4 regions of the Vibrio splendidus genome follow, and region 2 is predicted to be linked to each of the others. Evidence: predicted binding sites of a transcription regulator. Region 2 holds the regulator's gene; each other region holds the start of a gene.
The links. Region 2 encodes CRP, which controls carbon source genes, mostly activating them, when cyclic AMP is high. Its sites were predicted from a motif close to TGTGANNNNNNTCACA; they were not measured.

Region 1 (4,665 bases), 610 kb from region 2:
ATTGCGATAGCTTTACCCAGTTGATTACCTACTCGAACCAAACTTTGCTTAGCCAGTTCGTCGCCATTGATAGCATGGTCACATACATCTTGAATGGTAATGTGCTCAATCTCTGTTAGCGAGGACTCATAACCTTGCTTAATTAGCTTTTGGACACGCTCAACAATGGCAGGGTTTGCCGCTACGGTTTCAAGACAACCGAAATTACCGCATTGGCATTGCTCGCCAAGTGGATCAATTTGGATATGACCAATTTCACCCACGTTGCGGTTATGACCAAGGAAAACCTGACCATTAACAATAATACCAGCACCAGTACCACGGTGAACGCTAACCAAAATAGAATCTTGGCTGTCTTTACTTGCACCGAAGTAGTGCTCAGCAAGCGCCATTCCTCGAACGTCATTACCAACAAAACAAGCAACATGGAATGTGTCGCGAATAATGTCGCTTAACGCAAGGTTATCGATGTCTGTATTTGGCATGTACTCAACGACACCTGTCGTTGGGTTAACCAAGCCTGGAAGAGTGACACCAATGGCAATCAGTTGGTCGATCTTTGGTTGGTGTTCAGCAATGAAAGCCTTCAAGTTATTGACCAAGCCTTGGGTGAGGTCTGATTGGTCTGAGTAATTCAGGTCTTGCTGTTGGAAAGCCAGCTCACGACCGCCAAGGTCATGCAGGCTTATTTGAATGTAGTCTCGACCCAAGCGCACAGCGACAGAGTGAAAAGGCTCTACTTCTGTGGTTAGGGAGATAGCGCGTCTACCGCCAGTAGACGCTTGCTGCGCAACCTCTTTAATTAGGCCGCGCTCTAAAAGTTGGCGGGTAATTTTTGTAACACTTGCCGGTGCGAGTTGACTTACATCAGCCACTTGTATACGACTGATAGGCCCTTGTTGGTCTATTAGTCGGTATACCGCCGCACTGTTTAGTTGTTTAACTAAGTCTACGTTACCTATTTGTCCGCCATTCATACTTAATTGTGCTCGTATTGTCCGTTAACAACAGTCGCTTTAACGTTAAAGTCTCGGTCAAATACAGCTAGGTTTGCAACCATGCCTTTTTTGATTCGACCTAGCTTGCTTTCTACACCGATAGCCGTAGCTGGGTATAGCGTAGCCATGCGAAGAGCTTCGTCTAAAGCGATACCGGCGTGCTCAACTGTATTCTGAACTGCTTCAATCATAGTCAGAGCTGAGCCGCCCAGTGTGCCGTTTTCATCAACACACTTACCATCACGGTAATATACTTTCTTACCGACAAAAATAAAGTATTCCATGTCAGCACCTGCAGGAGCTGTGGCATCCGTCACTAATACCAACTTTTCTCCCTTGATTTTATGCGCAATTCTGATGTTTGCGTAATCAACGTGGAAGCCATCGGCAATAATGCCAGCATAAACCTCAGGTGTATCGTAAATCGCGCCAACAACGCCAGGCTCACGACCAACCATAGGAGTCATTGCATTGAATAGATGAGTGGCAAAAGTGATACCTGATTCGAAACCTTGACGCGCTTCTGCGTACGTTGCATTCGTGTGACCAATCGAAACAACCACACCAGCTTTGCGCAGACGCTCAATGTGTTCTGGGTCGTTGAGTTCTGGAGCCAATGTTACTTTTGCAACAAGGTCATTGTTCTCACAGATAAGCTCAATCATTTCGCTGTCTGATTTACGAATGTGATCGACGCTGTGAATGCCTTTTTTCGCAACGTTTAAATACGGACCTTCAAGGTGTAGGCCAAGAGATTGGTTTTGGTATTGGTTGTGATATTCACGAGCTGCGGTAATAACCGCGTGCATGTCTTCGTCAGAAGAAGTGATTAGCGTTGGCAGGAAGCTAGTACAGCCAGATTTAAGGTTTGCTTTGTGCATGATCTGCATTGTGTCTGCAGTGATCTCATCGTTAAGCATTACACCGCCACAACCATTCAATTGTAGGTCAATGAAGCCTGGGCTTAGGTTTGCTCCGTTTAGGTCGCGAACTTCGATTCCTTCTGGTAATTCAGAGATAGGACAGACTTTTTTGATCAGTTCGTTTTCGATTACAACAGCATGATCGGTTAGAACATCACTACCAGTGTAAATTTTACAGTTACTTAGCGCGTACATAGTCAGCTAATCCTTATTTCGTGAGATCTTTAAAATTTGTTCGTTACCTAAATGTGGACTTAGTTTGCGAGCATCATTTACGTAACGATTTATCTTTTATGGGCAAACGGCTTCAAAATGGGAAGCGATTTAAGTTGTTGAAAAATAAATGAACAATTGATTATTAATATACATTTAGGTTCACTTTTAATGATTATTTATTGGACAGCGTAAACCCAGGGATACCATCATTTTACCTAATGGTTAGGTTTAGATTTTATCTATAAACGTTCATTTTTTTGAATGATAAAATAAGTTTTATGATCTCGCTAGCAAAAACCTCTGGATTTGGTAAAAACTGGTGATTACGATCACAAATGGTAAGGTTTTAATTTGCGGAGCAAAATTAATTGAATACACTGAATAGGACTAAATTGAGCGACTAAAATAAGTTTCTCAAACGAATTCTAAAAAATCCTATAGGGGGAAACAACTGGTGAATATTCTAGGATATGCACAGAAGCTTGGTAAGGCGTTAATGCTACCAATCGCAACGCTTCCGATTGCGGCGCTTCTTTTACGTTTAGGTCAAGGCGATCTACTTGATATTCCATTCATGGCAGAAGCTGGTGGTGCTATCTTCGGTAACCTACCATTGCTATTTGGTCTAGGTATCGCGATTGGTCTTTCTAAAGACGGTAACGGCGCAGCGGGTCTTGCTGGTGCAGTTGCTTACTTCGTACTAACAGCAACAGCAACGACAATTAACGCAGACGTTAACATGTCATTCTTCGGCGGTATCTTCGCAGGTATCATCGCAGGTCACTCTTACAACGCTTTCCATGCAACACGCCTTCCTGAGTGGCTGGCTTTCTTCGCGGGTAAACGTTTAGTACCTATCATGGCCGGTCTATTTGCACTTGTTGCAGGTGCTGTGTCTGGTGTGGTTTGGCCTGGTATTCAATCTGGTCTAGATGCACTAGCTCACGCGGTATCAACGTCTGGTGCTGTTGGCCAATTCGTTTACGGTACTCTTAACCGTGCACTAATCCCTGTAGGTCTACACCACGTATTGAACTCATACTTCTGGTTCGGTATGGGTACATGTCAAGAAATCGTTGTTGCTGGTCAAGGCGCATTCGCTAACATCACTCAACTTTGTGTTGACCCTGCACTGGCTAAAACTCTAGTTGTTGGTCAAGAGCACACATTCACATTCGCTAACTCAGTAACTCCAGAGATTACTACTGTTGTTAAAGAAGTGACTGAAACAGTTAAATCTGGCGACCTACACCGTTTCTTCGGTGGCGATAAAGGCGCTGGCGTATTCATGAACGGTTTCTTCCCAGTAATGATGTTCGGTCTACCAGGTGCTGCACTTGCAATGTACCTCGCTGCTCCTGCTGAAAAACGTAGCCAAGTTGGTGGCGCATTGTTCTCAGTTGCATTCTGTTCATTCCTAACAGGTATCACAGAGCCGCTAGAATTCATGTTCGTATTCCTAGCTCCTGCTCTATACGCAATGCACGCGGTATTTACAGGTCTGTCTCTAGTAGTGGCAAATATGTTTGGTACTCTGCACGGTTTCGGTTTCTCTGCTGGTCTAATCGACTTCGTACTGAACTGGGGTCTAGCAACTAAACCATTCACTCTACTATTGATTGGCTTAGCATTCGGTGCTCTATACTTCTTCACTTTCTCTTTCGCAATCCGCGCTTTCAACTTGAAATCGCCAGGTCGTGAAGATGATGACGAAGCTGCAGCAGCTCCTGCTGGTGACGCGCCAAAAGGTGACGTTGCTCGTCAATACCTGAAAGCTCTAGGTGGTCACGAAAACCTGACTTCAATCGATGCTTGTATCACTCGTCTACGTCTAACTCTTAAAGACCGCTCTATCGCTGATGAAGTTGTTCTTAAGAAACTTGGCGCTAAAGGTGTGGTTAAACTAGGTGAGAACAACCTACAGGTTATCCTAGGCCCACTAGCTGAAATCGTCGCTGGCGAAATGAAAGCTATCGGTGCAGGTGAAGACCTATCTGATGTAAAACTTCCATAGTAAAGGAAGTACTTATTAAGACGTAACAACGGCTCTTAAGTAAGTTTCAAATTGAAAGCCTCCCACACGGGAGGCTTTTTTGTACTTGTCATTTACAGCCAGTGAGCAAGGTTCGTTCTATTCTTCATCGAATAGCGGAAATAATCACAATTAACTGATGGTTCTTATTGTGCAAAGGCGAAGAATTGTGGATGATTAGCAACAATGATCTTTCTATCTTTGACTGGCAGCAAAAGCGGCCTTTGTCTCGGATATGAAAGATAACTTTCTCTGACAATACTAAATACATAGAGGTGCTATAGATGAGTGAAGCTGAGGCTCGTCCATCGAATTTCATTCGCCAAATTATCGATAAAGATTTAGCGGATGGTACACACAGTAGCGTGCATACTCGTTTCCCGCCGGAGCCAAATGGCTACCTGCACATTGGTCACGCTAAATCTATTTGCTTGAACTTTGGTATTGCTCAGGACTACCAGGGACAATGTAATCTTCGTTTCGATGATACAAACCC
Region 2 (4,665 bases):
CTTCCTAAACTTAATAAGATTAAACTACCGACTCAGATCATCCATGCCAAAGACGATCCGTTTATGACAGACGACGTAATTCCAAAGTTCGTGTTACCTGACAACATCGACTATCGCCTGTTTCAAAAAGGCGGCCATGTGGGGTTCATTACCGGTAGCACGCTCAAACCAAGGTTTTGGTTAGAAGAAGCATTACCTGCTTACTATGAAAGTATCCAAGATTCGGCATAATGGCCGAGCCTTTTTTAAGGACTGAGTAGTAGACGTCACTAAACACAGTAATCAACACATCAATAAACCTATTTATGAACATAAAAGAGAGAAGTATTTATGATCATCCCATGGCAAGACATTGCGCCAGAAACACTGGAAAACCTCATTAAAGAATTCGTGCTGCGTGAAGGCACAGACTACGGCGACGTAGAGGTTTCACTGCAAAACAAGATTGATCAAGTGAAACATCAATTAGCCTCAAAGGAAGTCAGCATCGTGTTTTCTGAGCTGCATGAAACCGTTGATATTCAAGTCACAAAACGCTTCTAGGCTGCGCTCATAAAGGAGCCGTGTTATAGTGGTAAACGATTGCTAACAAGTAAGTTACTCAAAAGACAAGGGTTGTCATGTCCGCTAAACATCCAATTATTGCGGTGACGGGTTCATCAGGAGCCGGCACCACCACTACCTCAGAAGCCTTCCGAAAAATGTTCAATATGATGGACGTGAAGGCCGCTTGGGTTGAAGGGGATAGTTTCCATCGCTTCACTCGACCAGAGATGGATGTCGAGATCCGTAAGGCTCGCGAGCAAGGTAAGCACATCAGCTACTTTGGTCCACAAGCCAATGATTTTGGCGCATTAGAAGAGTTCTTCCGTCAATACGGTAATGAAGGCACGGGTAAAGTCCGTAGTTACCTACATACCTTCGATGAAGCCGTGCCTTACAATCAAATGCCGGGCACCTTTACGCCATGGCAAGAGATCCCAGAAAATTCCGATGTGATGTTCTACGAAGGTCTTCATGGTGGCGTGGTAGATGGCGACATCAATGTCTCACAGCACGTCGACTTGCTGATCGGCATGGTGCCAATCGTCAACCTTGAGTGGATCCAAAAATTCGTTCGTGACACACGCGATCGTGGGCACTCACGCGAAGCAGTAATGGATTCTATTGTTCGCTCAATGGATGATTATCTTAACTACATTACCCCGCAGTTTTCGCGCACTCATATCAACTTTCAGCGTGTCCCAACCGTAGATACATCGAATCCACTGAACGCTAAAGGGATTCCAAGTTTAGACGAAAGCTTCGTGGTTATACGTTTGCGTGGCATCAAAAACGTAGATTTCCCCTACCTTCTGGCTATGATAGATGGCTCATTTATGTCACGCCACAACACGCTTGTAGTGCCAGGCGGCAAGATGAGTTTTGCTATGGAGCTCATTGTACGGCCCATCCTACAACAGCTCATCGAAACCGGAAAAATAGGTTAACAATACGCCATTCTGGTTGATTACTTTTCATACCGTGATCATGTGCACAATTTTGCGTAAAAAATCGTAGCTTGGTCACGATTAAAATCAAGAAATAGTACCTGAAAAAGGATACTATTCTTAAACGAAACACAAGATAGCTTGCAGCGCTCAACGAGTGCTCTTATCCTACAAGTCAATCCAGGCTTAGCTAAAATACGGAAAGCGGCAAGCATACCCTGCAGAGGAAGTAAGATATTATGGTTCTAGGTAAACCCCAAACCGATCCAACATTAGAGTGGTTCCTTTCACACTGTCATATTCATAAGTACCCTTCAAAAAGTACTTTGATTCATGCTGGTGAAAAGGCAGAAACCTTGTACTACATCGTTAAAGGTTCTGTGGCAGTTCTTATCAAAGACGAAGAAGGTAAGGAAATGATTCTTTCTTACCTAAACCAAGGTGACTTCATTGGTGAACTTGGCCTCTTCGAAGAAGACCAAGAGCGTACTGCATGGGTTCGTGCAAAATCTCCTTGTGAAGTAGCTGAAATTTCTTTCAAGAAATTCCGTCAACTTATCCAAGTGAACCCAGATATCCTAATGCGCCTTTCAGCGCAAATGGCAAATCGTCTACAAGTAACTAGCCAAAAGGTTGGTGACTTAGCGTTCCTTGACGTAACAGGTCGTATCGCTCAAACGCTACTTAACCTAGCGAAACAGCCAGATGCAATGACTCACCCTGACGGCATGCAAATCAAGATCACTCGTCAAGAGATTGGCCAGATCGTTGGTTGTTCTCGTGAGACAGTAGGTCGTATCTTGAAGATGCTAGAAGAGCAGAACCTAATTTCTGCACACGGTAAAACTATCGTGGTATACGGCACTCGTTAATCTCGATTAACTGAGCCAAAAATTTGAAAGCCACCAAATGCAAATTTGGTGGCTTTTTTGTTTTCTAAAGATCTAGAGAGCAGATGCGAGATACGAGAAGAACTCACTGAATCCTATTTGTAAACTTCCTCGAAGCGAAGCGTACTCGCATCTTTAGGGTAAAGCCCGTGCTCATATCTTTCTTTAACCGTTGGTGCTCTCAAAGATCTTGTCAGCCGATGCTGCAACAAATCCTGTATAAAGCTCACCATTCGCCATCGCATAACGCTTAGCGAACTCGTAGAAGCCACCAGGAATCACCTCGTTGCCTTCAACAAATGAAACTGGGACTTTGTCTGCCATTGTAGATGATTGCTCTAATAAGACCTCTGGAGAGCCTTTAACCTGACCGCCAGATGCATTGATAGTGAAACCTGAATCACTCAAATAGTCATTCACAGTCTGTACTTCATCGAACTCATTAAGCTGGTTCACACTCACCGTAAAGTGGTTTGCACCGTAACCATGAGCCGCTAGCCAAGACGCGTATTCACTCTCTTTTGCTAGAACTTGGAAATCCGCGAAGCTCAGATCCCAAAGGCGACCACCAAACAAGAACTCATGACCTTGAAGTTTACTTGCGTCTACTTGCTCAACCAACTTCGCAACGATCTGTTGTAAGTCACTTGAACACTCTTCTACCTTCAACTCACTAATGAACACCTTCGGTTGGTTTGGGTCTGGGTGCTCGTAGTGCTTAGCCACTAACTTCTTGCTCTCAAACAAGTAGTCGCCACAAGCCTTGTAGCCTAATTCAAGGAAAGGCTTAGCCAGTGTTTCAATGCCCAGTGGTGCAACATTGAAAGTTCGCAGTGCAATATGATCATTAATCAGGGCTTCGTCTTCTTTCAGCAGATGATGAACTTTCTCAGCCGATGGGCAAAGCCTGTGAATGTAATCGTCCCATAGTGATTTAAAGAGTAGATCGGGCGTCATGGTGACTCCTTGTCAGAGGTTCTAGCAAGCTAGTAATTTGGATTAGAGAGGGAGAGGCTGGACACAGAGTCAGCAGCCATCAGCCTGTGACATACTTGTTCTATTATTATCGACCGCCCAATCTAGGTGTCGGACGTGATGGAAAAGGGAAGCGATAACACCACTTCCCTATTTCAAGCTTAACGCATGAGCCAAAGACTCATTAGCCTAAATTAAAGCTCAATACCCGGGCTAAACGTAGCTGGCAGTTGAGTCTCACCACCTTCCATTGAAGCCATAGGGTAAGCACAGTAGTCAGCTGCATAGTACGCACTTGGACGTAGGTTACCTGAAGCACCAGGACCACCAAATGGTGCATCACCACTTGCGCCTGTTAGCTGGCGGTTACGGTTAACAATGCCCGCTCGGATATGGTCAACGAAGTATTCCCACTCTGAATCGTCTGTTGAAACTAAGCCTGCAGACAAACCAAAACGTGTGTCATTAGCCAGTTCAACCGCTTGCTCTAGTGACTGATAACGAACCACTTGCAGTAATGGACCGAAATACTCTTCATCTGGCAGTTCAGCAATGTTGGTTGCATCGATAATACCCGGAGAAACAAACGCCGCTTGACCCGCTTTTGCTTCGACTAGGCTGACACCGCCTAACGATTGCAGATTCGCTTGCGCGTCCAGAATAAACTTAGCCGCAGCTTCAGAGATCTGTGGTCCCATGAAGGGTGCTGGCTCAGCGAATGGCTGATCGACACGAATCTTCAAGGTCGCAGCAACGAGCTTATCCAGCAGTTGATCGCCCTTCTCTCCAACAGGCACATACAAGCGACGCGCACATGTACAACGTTGGCCCGCACTGATGAAGGCCGACTGGATAATGGTATAAACCGTCGCGTCAGCATCACCAAATTGGTCAGTGATCACCATAGGGTTGTTGCCGCCCATCTCTAGCGCCAACATTTTGCCCGGTTGACCAGCAAACTGACGGTGAAGGATATGACCGGTATTAGCACTGCCCGTAAATAGCACGCCATCAAGACCTTTAGCATCAGCCAGTGCGATACCGGTTTCTTTAGCGCCTTGCACTAGGTTAATCACGCCAGCTGGAAGGCCTGCTTCTTGCCACAGTTTCATCGCAAACTCACCCGTCCAAGGTGTCTGCTCTGACGGCTTAAATACCACGGTATTACCCGATAGCAATGCCGGAACAATATGACCGTTAGGCAGATGACCAGGGAAGTTGTAAGGACCAAATACCGCCATAACGCCTAATGGACGATGACGCAGTACGATTTGGTTGCCTGCGGCTTCACGTGAAGCTTCACCCGTACG
Region 3 (4,665 bases), on a different replicon from region 2:
GATAAACTGATCGAAGGCAGCATCGCTTTGTATGCAGCATCAGCACGCAGTGTTTCTGCTTCAATATTGAAGAAAGCCGCTTGAAGATCCGGACGCCCTGCCAGATCTTGCGTCGGCATATTGTCTAGCGGGTTAATGATGGTTGGGAATGAACCGAGTTCAGCAAGAGTCGCCTCATTAGACTCCCCACTCCACTGCCCCGTTAACAAAACTAACGCGCGTCGACTTTGTGCCAGTTGCTCTTGGTAATCGGCCAAAGTTGCTTGAGTCGATGCGCTGCTGGTTTTGGCGTTATCTAGCTCTTCAAGGCTACCTAGCCCTGCGCGATAACGTTCTAAAACAAGTTCTTCGTTGTTTTCTAGAATCACCAAACGCTGGGCTTCAATATCAACAAGCTGTTGCTTCAAACTGATATCAAGCCAACCTCTCATCACGCTCGCAACCAAAAGATCTTGAGCGCCCTGAAGGTTAGCCTGAGACGTCGCAATATCTTTTAACGCGGCGTTGTTTGTGTCTGCTAATTTCTGCCATAAGTCCAACTCCCAGCCGACCGTGACATCCGTGGTGTAGGTTTCAGTGGTGCTTGAGCCGTTAGTGCCTTCATCAGCTTGACCAGAAAAACTCGCATCGACGGTTGGTAAGCGGTCGCCAGACGTTACACCTTGCTGTGCATAGGCTATTTTGAGTGCCGTGATGCTTTGTTGAAGGCTTGGACTGTTCTGCAGTGCACGCTCGATATAGAGATCGAGTTCTGGTGCATTCACGAGATCGGTGAGTTGCAGGTGCTCTGTATCTAACTCTTGTTCATTAGAAGCATTTTGCTCCAAAGCCTGTTCATCAGAGGCTTGCTGGATCAGCTCTGAGAGCAAGCTTTGCTGCGTTTGATTGGTACTTTGTTCGGCTAGCGATACGTAATCAGCCTGACTGGTTGAAGTACAACCGATCAAACCAATTAAAGCGAGCGCGATAACGGAATGTTTTAAAGGAAGATTCAATTTCATCTTCTTGTCTCCTGTAAGAATGGAGACAAGATAACGAGCTGGAGGTTAAGGGAGGGTTAAGGCGAACGTTAACCCTAAAAGAAAATGCAAAAAGTGAACGTTTAAACTTCTGTTTTATGCTTCTGACTTGCTAGAAAAGAGCCCACCGATCTTATAACCAATCGCATAGCAAACCACTGCAATGGTCACAAACACCAATGCCGAGAAGAAATGCCCCACCGATGCGGCTACACCAGTGCCCCATACGATGCTGAAGACTAAACCGTGGTAAGCCTCTTGCGGCCACTGAGAGATAGGGAACTGAGTACCACCAGCAATAAGATAAACCATCGCAAACAAGCCGATAAAGGCAGTGATAAGACCGATGAGAACGCGCATGTTCATGGGGAGACCTTTGATTTATTGGACTTGGTTGCCATTATTCTTAGTCGAAAGCGGATGTGCTTAGTCGAAACCGAACGATATTAATCGCAACCTGATGATATTCAAGTATATCGGATAAAACAGGCTTGCTCTATTACTCTTCCGAGTGAGCCTTATACACGACAGAGTAATGAAAATGGTGGTTTGAATCTGAATCAACCTAACCAGCAGGCACAAAAAAGCGGATACCCTTCTTACGTAAACTCCGTAAGTAAGATACCCGCTTTTACTAAATTTAAGCGCTTGTATTGAATCTAGCTACTTTAACTTAATCTAGCTTAAAGCAGGATGAAGATACCCGCTAAACATGCACTCATTAGGTTTGCTAACGTACCAGCCGCTACCGCTTTCAAACCTAAGTTTGCCACTTCTGCACGACGCTCTGGTGCCATAACACCAATCGAACCTAATTGAATCGCGATAGAACCAATGTTGGCAAAACCACATAGAGCAAAAGTCACAATCACTTGGCTATGTTCAGACAGCAGAGCTTTGTTCTCAACGAAGTCGATGAAAGCAACAAACTCGTTCATTACGATCTTCTGACCGATGTAAGAACCCGCCATTAATACTTCATCACTCGGGATACCAATTAACCATGCAAGAGGCGAGAATAGGTAACCGAAGATAGCTTGCAGGGTAATGCCCGCAAAACCGAACATTTCGCCTAGACTTTCTAAACCTGTGTTGACCATTGCAATCACACTCACGAATGCAACCAACATAGTGCCGACAGCGACCGCTACCTTCATACCGTTCATTGCGCCACTTGCTAATGCATCGATCACGTTGCTTTGGTCAGCTTTATCTAGCTCAATGTGGTCGTAGTCACTCGGAGTACTACGCTCAGGAACAATGATCTTCGCCATCAATAGGCTGCCCGGAGCCGCCATGAAGCTTGCTGCAATAAGGTATTTAAGCTCAACACCTAATCCAGCATAGCCACCCAGCACACTGCCGGCCACTGACGCCATGCCGCCCGCCATTACAGCAAACAGTTCAGAACGAGTCATAGACTTTAAAAAGGGACGAATAAGAAGAGGAGACTCACCCTGAGAAAGGAAGATATTACCCGTTGCAACTAGAGATTCAGCTTTACTGGTGCCCAGCAGTTTTTGCACCGCTCCACCAAGAACTTGAATCACTTTCTGCATAACGCCTAAATAATAGAGCGCAGAGATCAAAGCACTGAAGAAGATAATGATTGGAAGTACGCGAATCGCGAAAATGAAACCTTCAGTAGCCAGATCACCAAATAGGAAAGCGATACCAACGTCTGCAAAACCAAGCAAGCTCGAAACGCCATTGCTTAGGCTTGTTAACGCCAGTTGTCCCCAAGGGAAATACAACACCAAAGCAGCGAAGCCGATTTGAAGTAATAGTGCACGAGAGACCGTTTTCCAATTAATAGAAGAGCGACTCTCAGATAGCAGACATGCGCAAGCAATCAGCGCAATAACACCGACAAAACCAAATAGAATATTCATAATGTGTCCTAGTAATCCTTAAAGAGTGAACATGAGCCAAACGAATGACATCAAAGGAATAGGACAAAGAACCGCAAGCAAAACGCTACGCGATGAAGGAGCTAACAACGTTAGCGACTGTAACAACGAGTTGTTCATGTAAAAATCACCTTATACAAGCAGTGGAACGTAGCTGGTCCGGTCCGTGGGGTCATTCACATATCCATGTGACGGCTTGTATTGGCTAAGCACCGGCTTAAAACCGGAAAAGAAGTATAAACAGTTAAGTGAGACTTTCATCACATTTTTTGACGCAAACGATCGCGCGGTCAAGGATTAAACAAAACGCTGTGTTTATCGTCATTTGTGTGCATAAAAACTGTAAACAACCTGTATGAAGTTGAATTTGTAATGTTAAGCCTTTAAACGTATGAGCGTAATCACTCGGTTAATTCTGTGTGATTCTTACTACTTTTCTGTGCTCTGCCTCATTTCCCGATACTTCAAGATTCATCTTAAGTTTAGATGCGTATATACTTTGTATGATCTCACCAAATAATTATCTATAAAATACTAATAGAGCTGATTAGATATAACAGCCATCGAGACTAAGAGAGGAAACACTTGAAGAAAATGGAAGCTCCGCACGACATGAACAATGGAGCTAAATTCAAAACAAATAGACATGGCTATGTGACAGTAGTTGAATATTATAATACCTATACTGTTATTGTCGCGTTTGAAAACACCGGAAATATCCGCGCTATTAGTGCGGCGAAATTACGTACAGGTCAGTTAACTGATCGCTCTGTCGCACCTGAATCAATTATGATTGGTGAAAAGGTTGAATCCGTTAAACATGGAATATTGACCATTACCCAAGTTGAATCTGAAAATATTGTGGTACTAACCAATACTAATAACGAAGAAATTCGAATGTTATTGCCCGCTGTACAAAAAATGAAAGATAAGGTCGAAGATGTTGAGAATGATAAAACTGAGGCTCCAAAGCCAACCTCTCTTAGTCAATTAACAAAAAGAAATAAAAAGACCAAAGACGTCAATAGTATGCTTAAGAAAATGCTTACCGATTACGGTCGATACGATTAGTTATCTATTTTATTTCACAAATCCTCTAAATATTTGTCTTCCGAAAAATAAATACATTTACTCCTGCCTTTCTCAATTAGATACGTTGCATATTCGAGTGAAAAGTTAAATTTGATCAAAGTCTCACTCTGGATCTTTAACACAAATTAACGAGATCTCCATCACAATCTCATTTTAGCTTTGTGATGGAGATCTTATTGAAATCTGAACATTTCCATTATTATGCTCTCACACAATAAGAGAACGCAGTTTCTCAACCCCTAAAATCCAATTGAGACAAATATTATGAAAAAGATTCTTGTAGTTTGCGGTAACGGCCTTGGTACTTCACTAATGATGGAAATGGCAGTGAAAGAAGTGGCTAAAAAAATCGGTTTCGAAGCAGAAATTGATCACGAAGATCTATCTTCTGCAGCATCAAGCAATGCGGATATTTGGGTCGCGGCAATAGACATTGCTAACCAACTGAAAGACGGTGGAAAAGAGAACATCATCAGCCTTAAAAATATTTTTGACAAAGCATCAATCGAAGAACAACTAAAAACTTTCATGTAAGGTCAAAATTATGCAAAACTTTTTCGAATTCATGCTCGGCTTATTAAAAGAGCCAGCAATCATGGTAGGCTTAATTGCTTTCATTGGCCTTGTTGCACAAAAAGCTGATA
Region 4 (4,665 bases), 220 kb from region 2:
CAGATGGAGCAGCAGCCATACCTACGAAACCGCCTTCTAGGTGTACTTCAGCTTCTACAGTTGGGTTACCACGTGAATCGATGATTTCACGACCTAGAACTTTAACGATCTTAGACATTGAATGTTTCCTTCTCGTTGAATATATAAATGTCAAATTTAAAGGTAGCAGCACAACTTACGCAGCTACCTGGATTCCTTTTTACTTTTCTAATTCGCCGCGCTGGAATTCACCAGCCGCTTTAACGAAACCTGCAAACAATGGGTGACCATCGCGAGGTGTTGAAGTGAACTCTGGGTGGAACTGAGCAGCAACGAACCATGGGTGGTTCGGGTTCTCAATAACTTCAACCAGTTTCTTGTCCGCAGATAGACCCGATACTTTTAGGCCCGCTTTTTCGATTTGTGGACGAAGATTGTTGTTCACTTCGTAACGGTGACGGTGACGTTCATGGATCGTCGCGCTACCGTATAATTCGTAAGCTTTCGTCCCTTTCGCTAGGTGACAAAGCTGTGAACCAAGACGCATTGTGCCGCCTAGGTCAGATTTTTCAGTACGCTCTTCAACTTTACCTTCGCCGTCAATCCACTCAGTGATTAGGCCAACAACAGGGTATTTAGTTTCTTTGCAGAATTCAGAAGAGTGTGCCCCTTCCATTTTCGCAACGTTACGAGCGTACTCAATAAGAGCAACTTGCATACCTAGACAGATACCTAAGTAAGGTACTTTGTTTTCACGAGCGTATTGTGCAGCAAGGATCTTACCTTCCACACCACGATCGCCAAAGCCACCAGGAACTAGGATTGCATCTAGGCCTTGTAGAACTTCAGTGCCTTTAGACTCAACATCTTGTGAATCTACATATTTAATTGTGACACTTAGGCGATTTTTCAAGCCTGCGTGTTTCAGCGCTTCATTTACTGATTTGTATGCGTCAGGCAGTTCAATGTACTTACCAACCATACCAATCGTCACTTCACCCGTTGGGTTAGCTTCTTCGTAAATTACTTGTTCCCACTCAGACAGATCAGCTTCTGGTGCATTGATACCGAAACGCGTACATACAAGATCATCAATGCCTTGAGCACGGATTAATTGTGGGATCTTGTAGATTGAATCTACGTCTTTCATAGAGATAACGGCTTTTTCTTGTACATTACAGAAAAGAGCAATTTTCTTACGTTCGTTTGCTGGGATAACACGATCTGAACGACAAACTAGGATGTCAGGTTGAATACCGATAGACAGTAGCTCTTTTACAGAGTGTTGCGTTGGCTTAGTTTTCACTTCACCCGCAGCTGCTAGGTATGGCACTAGAGTAAGGTGCATGAACATTGCGCGTTCACGGCCTAGTTCTACTGCTAGCTGACGAATCGCTTCCATGAATGGTAGAGATTCGATATCACCTACAGTACCACCAACTTCAACAAGCGCGATATCGTGGCCTTTAGCACCAGAGATTACGCGTTCTTTGATAGAGTTAGTAATGTGAGGAATAACCTGGATTGTTGCACCTAGGTAGTCACCACGACGTTCATTACGTAGAACGTCAGCATAAACACGACCTGCTGTGAAGTTGTTACGCTTAGTCATCTTGGTGCGAATGAATCGCTCATAGTGACCAAGGTCAAGGTCAGTTTCAGCGCCATCTTCCGTAACGAACACTTCACCGTGCTGAGTCGGGCTCATAGTGCCTGGATCAACGTTGATGTAAGGGTCAAGCTTCATCATAGTCACTTTAAGACCACGAGCTTCTAAAATAGCCGCAAGAGATGCTGCTGCAATACCTTTACCTAGAGAGGATACAACCCCGCCAGTAACAAAAATGTAATTTGTCGTCATGTTTAACCTGAAATTGGTTGAATGAGGGAAATGGATTACTTCTGGACGGGATGAAAATATACCAGAAGCCCCTTATCGCCACAACGTGAAATCTATCACACTGCAATTTTTTATTTTTTGCTTCAAATCAATTCATGATAAAAGCTTTGATGATCTTTTCTCCGCCACTTTGACTTCATCCCACATGGAATCAAGCTGTTGTAGAGAAAAGTCGGTCAAAATTTTATCTTGCTGACGAACTTTTTGTTCCACACCTTTAAAGCGGCGTGAAAATTTCAGATTGGCTTTATTGAGAGCCGTTTCTGGATTTTTACCCAAATGTCGCACTAAATTAACGGTAGCAAACAACAAGTCACCCAGTTCTTCTTCAACTAAATCTTCGTTTGGCGTTACTTGAAGTGCTTCTTCTAGCACCTCATCAACTTCCTCTAAAACCTTATCTGCAACCGGGCCGATAGAGTCCCAATCAAAGCCAAATTTCGCGACTTGCTTTTGAATCTTTGTAGCACGCGAAAGTGCAGGTAGAGAGTTTGGTATTGAGTCTAGAATACTTTCTTGAGTTTTGCCTGCCTGTGCTTTTTCTTTGGCTTTTTCAGCTTCCCAGTTGGCATTAATTTCTTCATCACTGGCAAACTCAGTATCAGAGAACACATGCGGATGGCGGCGCGTTAGCTTCTCATTGATACCGTCGACCACATCAGAGAACTCAAACAGGCCCTGCTCTTTCGCCAGTTGGCTGTAGAAGATCACCTGAAACAGCAGGTCGCCCAACTCTTCTTGTAGATTTGGCCAGTCTTTGTTGTGAATCGCGTCCACCACTTCATACGTCTCTTCGATAGTATGAGGCACAATTGTTTCAAAATTTTGTTTCAAATCCCAAGGACAGCCACCTTCAGGATCGCGCAGCTTAGCCATAATCTGTTCAAGTTGTTCAATCGGGTGATTCATCGTTTTCTTCCTATTCACTGTCTTTGATTTTAGATTTAAAACTTCACTAGAACTAAAAAAGGTGAGCAGCCAAAACCACTCACCTTTGTTGATACTGTCTAATTCTCTAAATTACGCATCTTTCACTAAGCAGTTGTTACTTTAACAAGGCAACAAGCTTTCGCGATTCCTGAGCATAGCTCGCCTATGTGATGGAACAAGAAAGCGCAGTTAACGCAGTAAAAGTGACTAATGCAACGTGAAAGTTAGCCGAGGCGTTTTACACTCATGACATCTTTGATTTGCTCTACTCGACTTGTCACACGACTCAATATTTCAATATTGGTCACTTCCAAATCAAAATCCATCACCGACAGTTGACGTTTATAGTCAATACGGCTCTTCATTGTCGTCACACTGACTTTTTCATTCAAGAACAGGGATGTTATGTCTTTCAACAAGCCTGTGCGCTCTAGGGCCTCTACACGCAGTGTTAAGATATACGAGCCGACAAAACCATCGCCCCACACAGTATCGATGATACGTTCGGGTGCATGTAGGTTAAGTTCACTTAACTGTTCGCAATCGCTACGGTGCACTGAAATACCGCGACCTTGAGTTATGTAACCTTTGATCACATCGCCTGGGATTGGCTGGCAACAACGAGCTAAGTGCGTCATTAGGTTATCGACACCTTCAACGACGACGGCATCCTTTTTCGGACGACTCTGATGAGCGGGCTTATTGTCAGACTCAAGCAACTTTTCGAGCGCTTTTTTATCTTCTTCTTCCGCTGTCGGCTTGTTGACCAAAGCATTGATGTGATTAACGACTTGGTTGATACGCATATCGCCGCTACCAATACCCGCATATAGTTCATCTGGAGTATTGACGTTGAATCGTTTCAGCGCGTATTGCTCGGCATCTTTCAGCGTCGCTCCGACTCTGCCTAGCTCGACTTCTAGAATATCTCGTCCGGCTTCAAGGTTTTTCTCACAACTCTGAGCACGGAACCAGGCGTTAATTTTTGCACGAGCTCGACTCGAGTGAACAAAGCCTGTGGTCGGGTTTAACCAATCACGTGATGGGTTCGGTTCTTTTTGAGTGATGATCTCAACTTGATCGCCCATCGCCAGCTTATGAGTAAACGGGACGATTCGACCTGCTACTTTGGCACCGATACAACGGTGTCCAACCATCGAGTGGATGTGGTAAGCAAAATCCAGCGGTGTTGCACCCATTGGTAAATCGACCACATCACCACGAGGTGTAAAGGCATAAACACGGTCATCAAAGACTTGGCTACGCACTTCATCCAGCATTTCACCAGAATCCGACATCTCTTCTTGCCAGTCGATAAGCTTACGAAGCCAGGTGATTTTCTCATCGTAGCCACTGCGTACGCCGCTTGAAGCACCTTCTTTGTACTTCCAGTGCGCAGCAACGCCCAATTCAGAGTCTTCATGCATCTGCTTGGTACGGATCTGAATTTCAATGGTCTTGCCTTCAGGGCCAAGAACGACGGTATGAATCGATTGATAACCATTGGGTTTAGGGTTCGCCACATAATCATCAAATTCACTTGGGAGGTGTTTATATTTGGTGTGAACCACACCTAAACCGGCATAACAGTCTTGCAGTTGGTCTGCGATAATACGCACCGCACGCACATCAAAAAGCTCATCAAACTCTAAGCCTTTTTTCTGCATTTTACGCCAAATACTGTAGATGTGTTTTGGTCGACCGCTGACTTCAGCATTGATGCTTGAGCGGTTCATTTCTGACGTTAAATCGTCAACAAAGTCAGTGATGTATTGTTCGCGCACGATACGGCGCTCAGACAACTGTTTAGCAATCTGCTTATAGATATCTGGTTGTTGGTAGCGGAAAGCGTAGTC

Region 1: the regulator CRP is predicted to act here: its motif matches at 2,456-2,471, upstream of nagE (N-acetylglucosamine-specific PTS transporter subunit IIBC).
Region 3: the regulator CRP is predicted to act here: its motif matches at 3,179-3,194, upstream of OCU90_RS17620 (NupC/NupG family nucleoside CNT transporter).
Region 4: the regulator CRP is predicted to act here: its motif matches at 1,925-1,940, upstream of OCU90_RS14685 (CTP synthase).

What each region holds. Positions count from the first base shown of each region.
Region 1 covers NZ_AP025508.1:2,929,606-2,934,270, reverse strand. The annotation lists gene nagC (DNA-binding transcriptional regulator NagC) at 1-977, opposite strand, end outside; gene nagA (N-acetylglucosamine-6-phosphate deacetylase) at 980-2,116, opposite strand; gene nagE (N-acetylglucosamine-specific PTS transporter subunit IIBC) at 2,634-4,151, shown strand; gene glnS (glutamine--tRNA ligase) at 4,454-4,665, shown strand, end outside.
Region 2 covers NZ_AP025508.1:3,543,317-3,547,981, forward strand. The annotation lists gene OCU90_RS15945 (hydrolase) at 1-231, shown strand, start outside; gene OCU90_RS15950 (YheU family protein) at 331-543, shown strand; gene OCU90_RS15955 (phosphoribulokinase) at 621-1,490, shown strand; gene crp (cAMP-activated global transcriptional regulator CRP) at 1,730-2,362, shown strand; gene OCU90_RS15965 (DUF1338 domain-containing protein) at 2,546-3,337, opposite strand; gene astD (succinylglutamate-semialdehyde dehydrogenase) at 3,550-4,665, opposite strand, start outside.
Region 3 covers NZ_AP025509.1:34,555-39,219, reverse strand. The annotation lists gene OCU90_RS17630 (TolC family protein) at 1-1,001, opposite strand, end outside; gene OCU90_RS17625 (hypothetical protein) at 1,116-1,385, opposite strand; gene OCU90_RS17620 (NupC/NupG family nucleoside CNT transporter) at 1,703-2,911, opposite strand; gene OCU90_RS17615 (hypothetical protein) at 3,524-4,000, shown strand; gene OCU90_RS17610 (PTS sugar transporter subunit IIB) at 4,286-4,555, shown strand; gene OCU90_RS17605 (PTS ascorbate transporter subunit IIC) at 4,566-4,665, shown strand, end outside.
Region 4 covers NZ_AP025508.1:3,318,325-3,322,989, forward strand. The annotation lists gene eno (phosphopyruvate hydratase) at 1-118, opposite strand, end outside; gene OCU90_RS14685 (CTP synthase) at 200-1,840, opposite strand; gene mazG (nucleoside triphosphate pyrophosphohydrolase) at 1,973-2,788, opposite strand; gene relA (GTP diphosphokinase) at 3,034-4,665, opposite strand, start outside.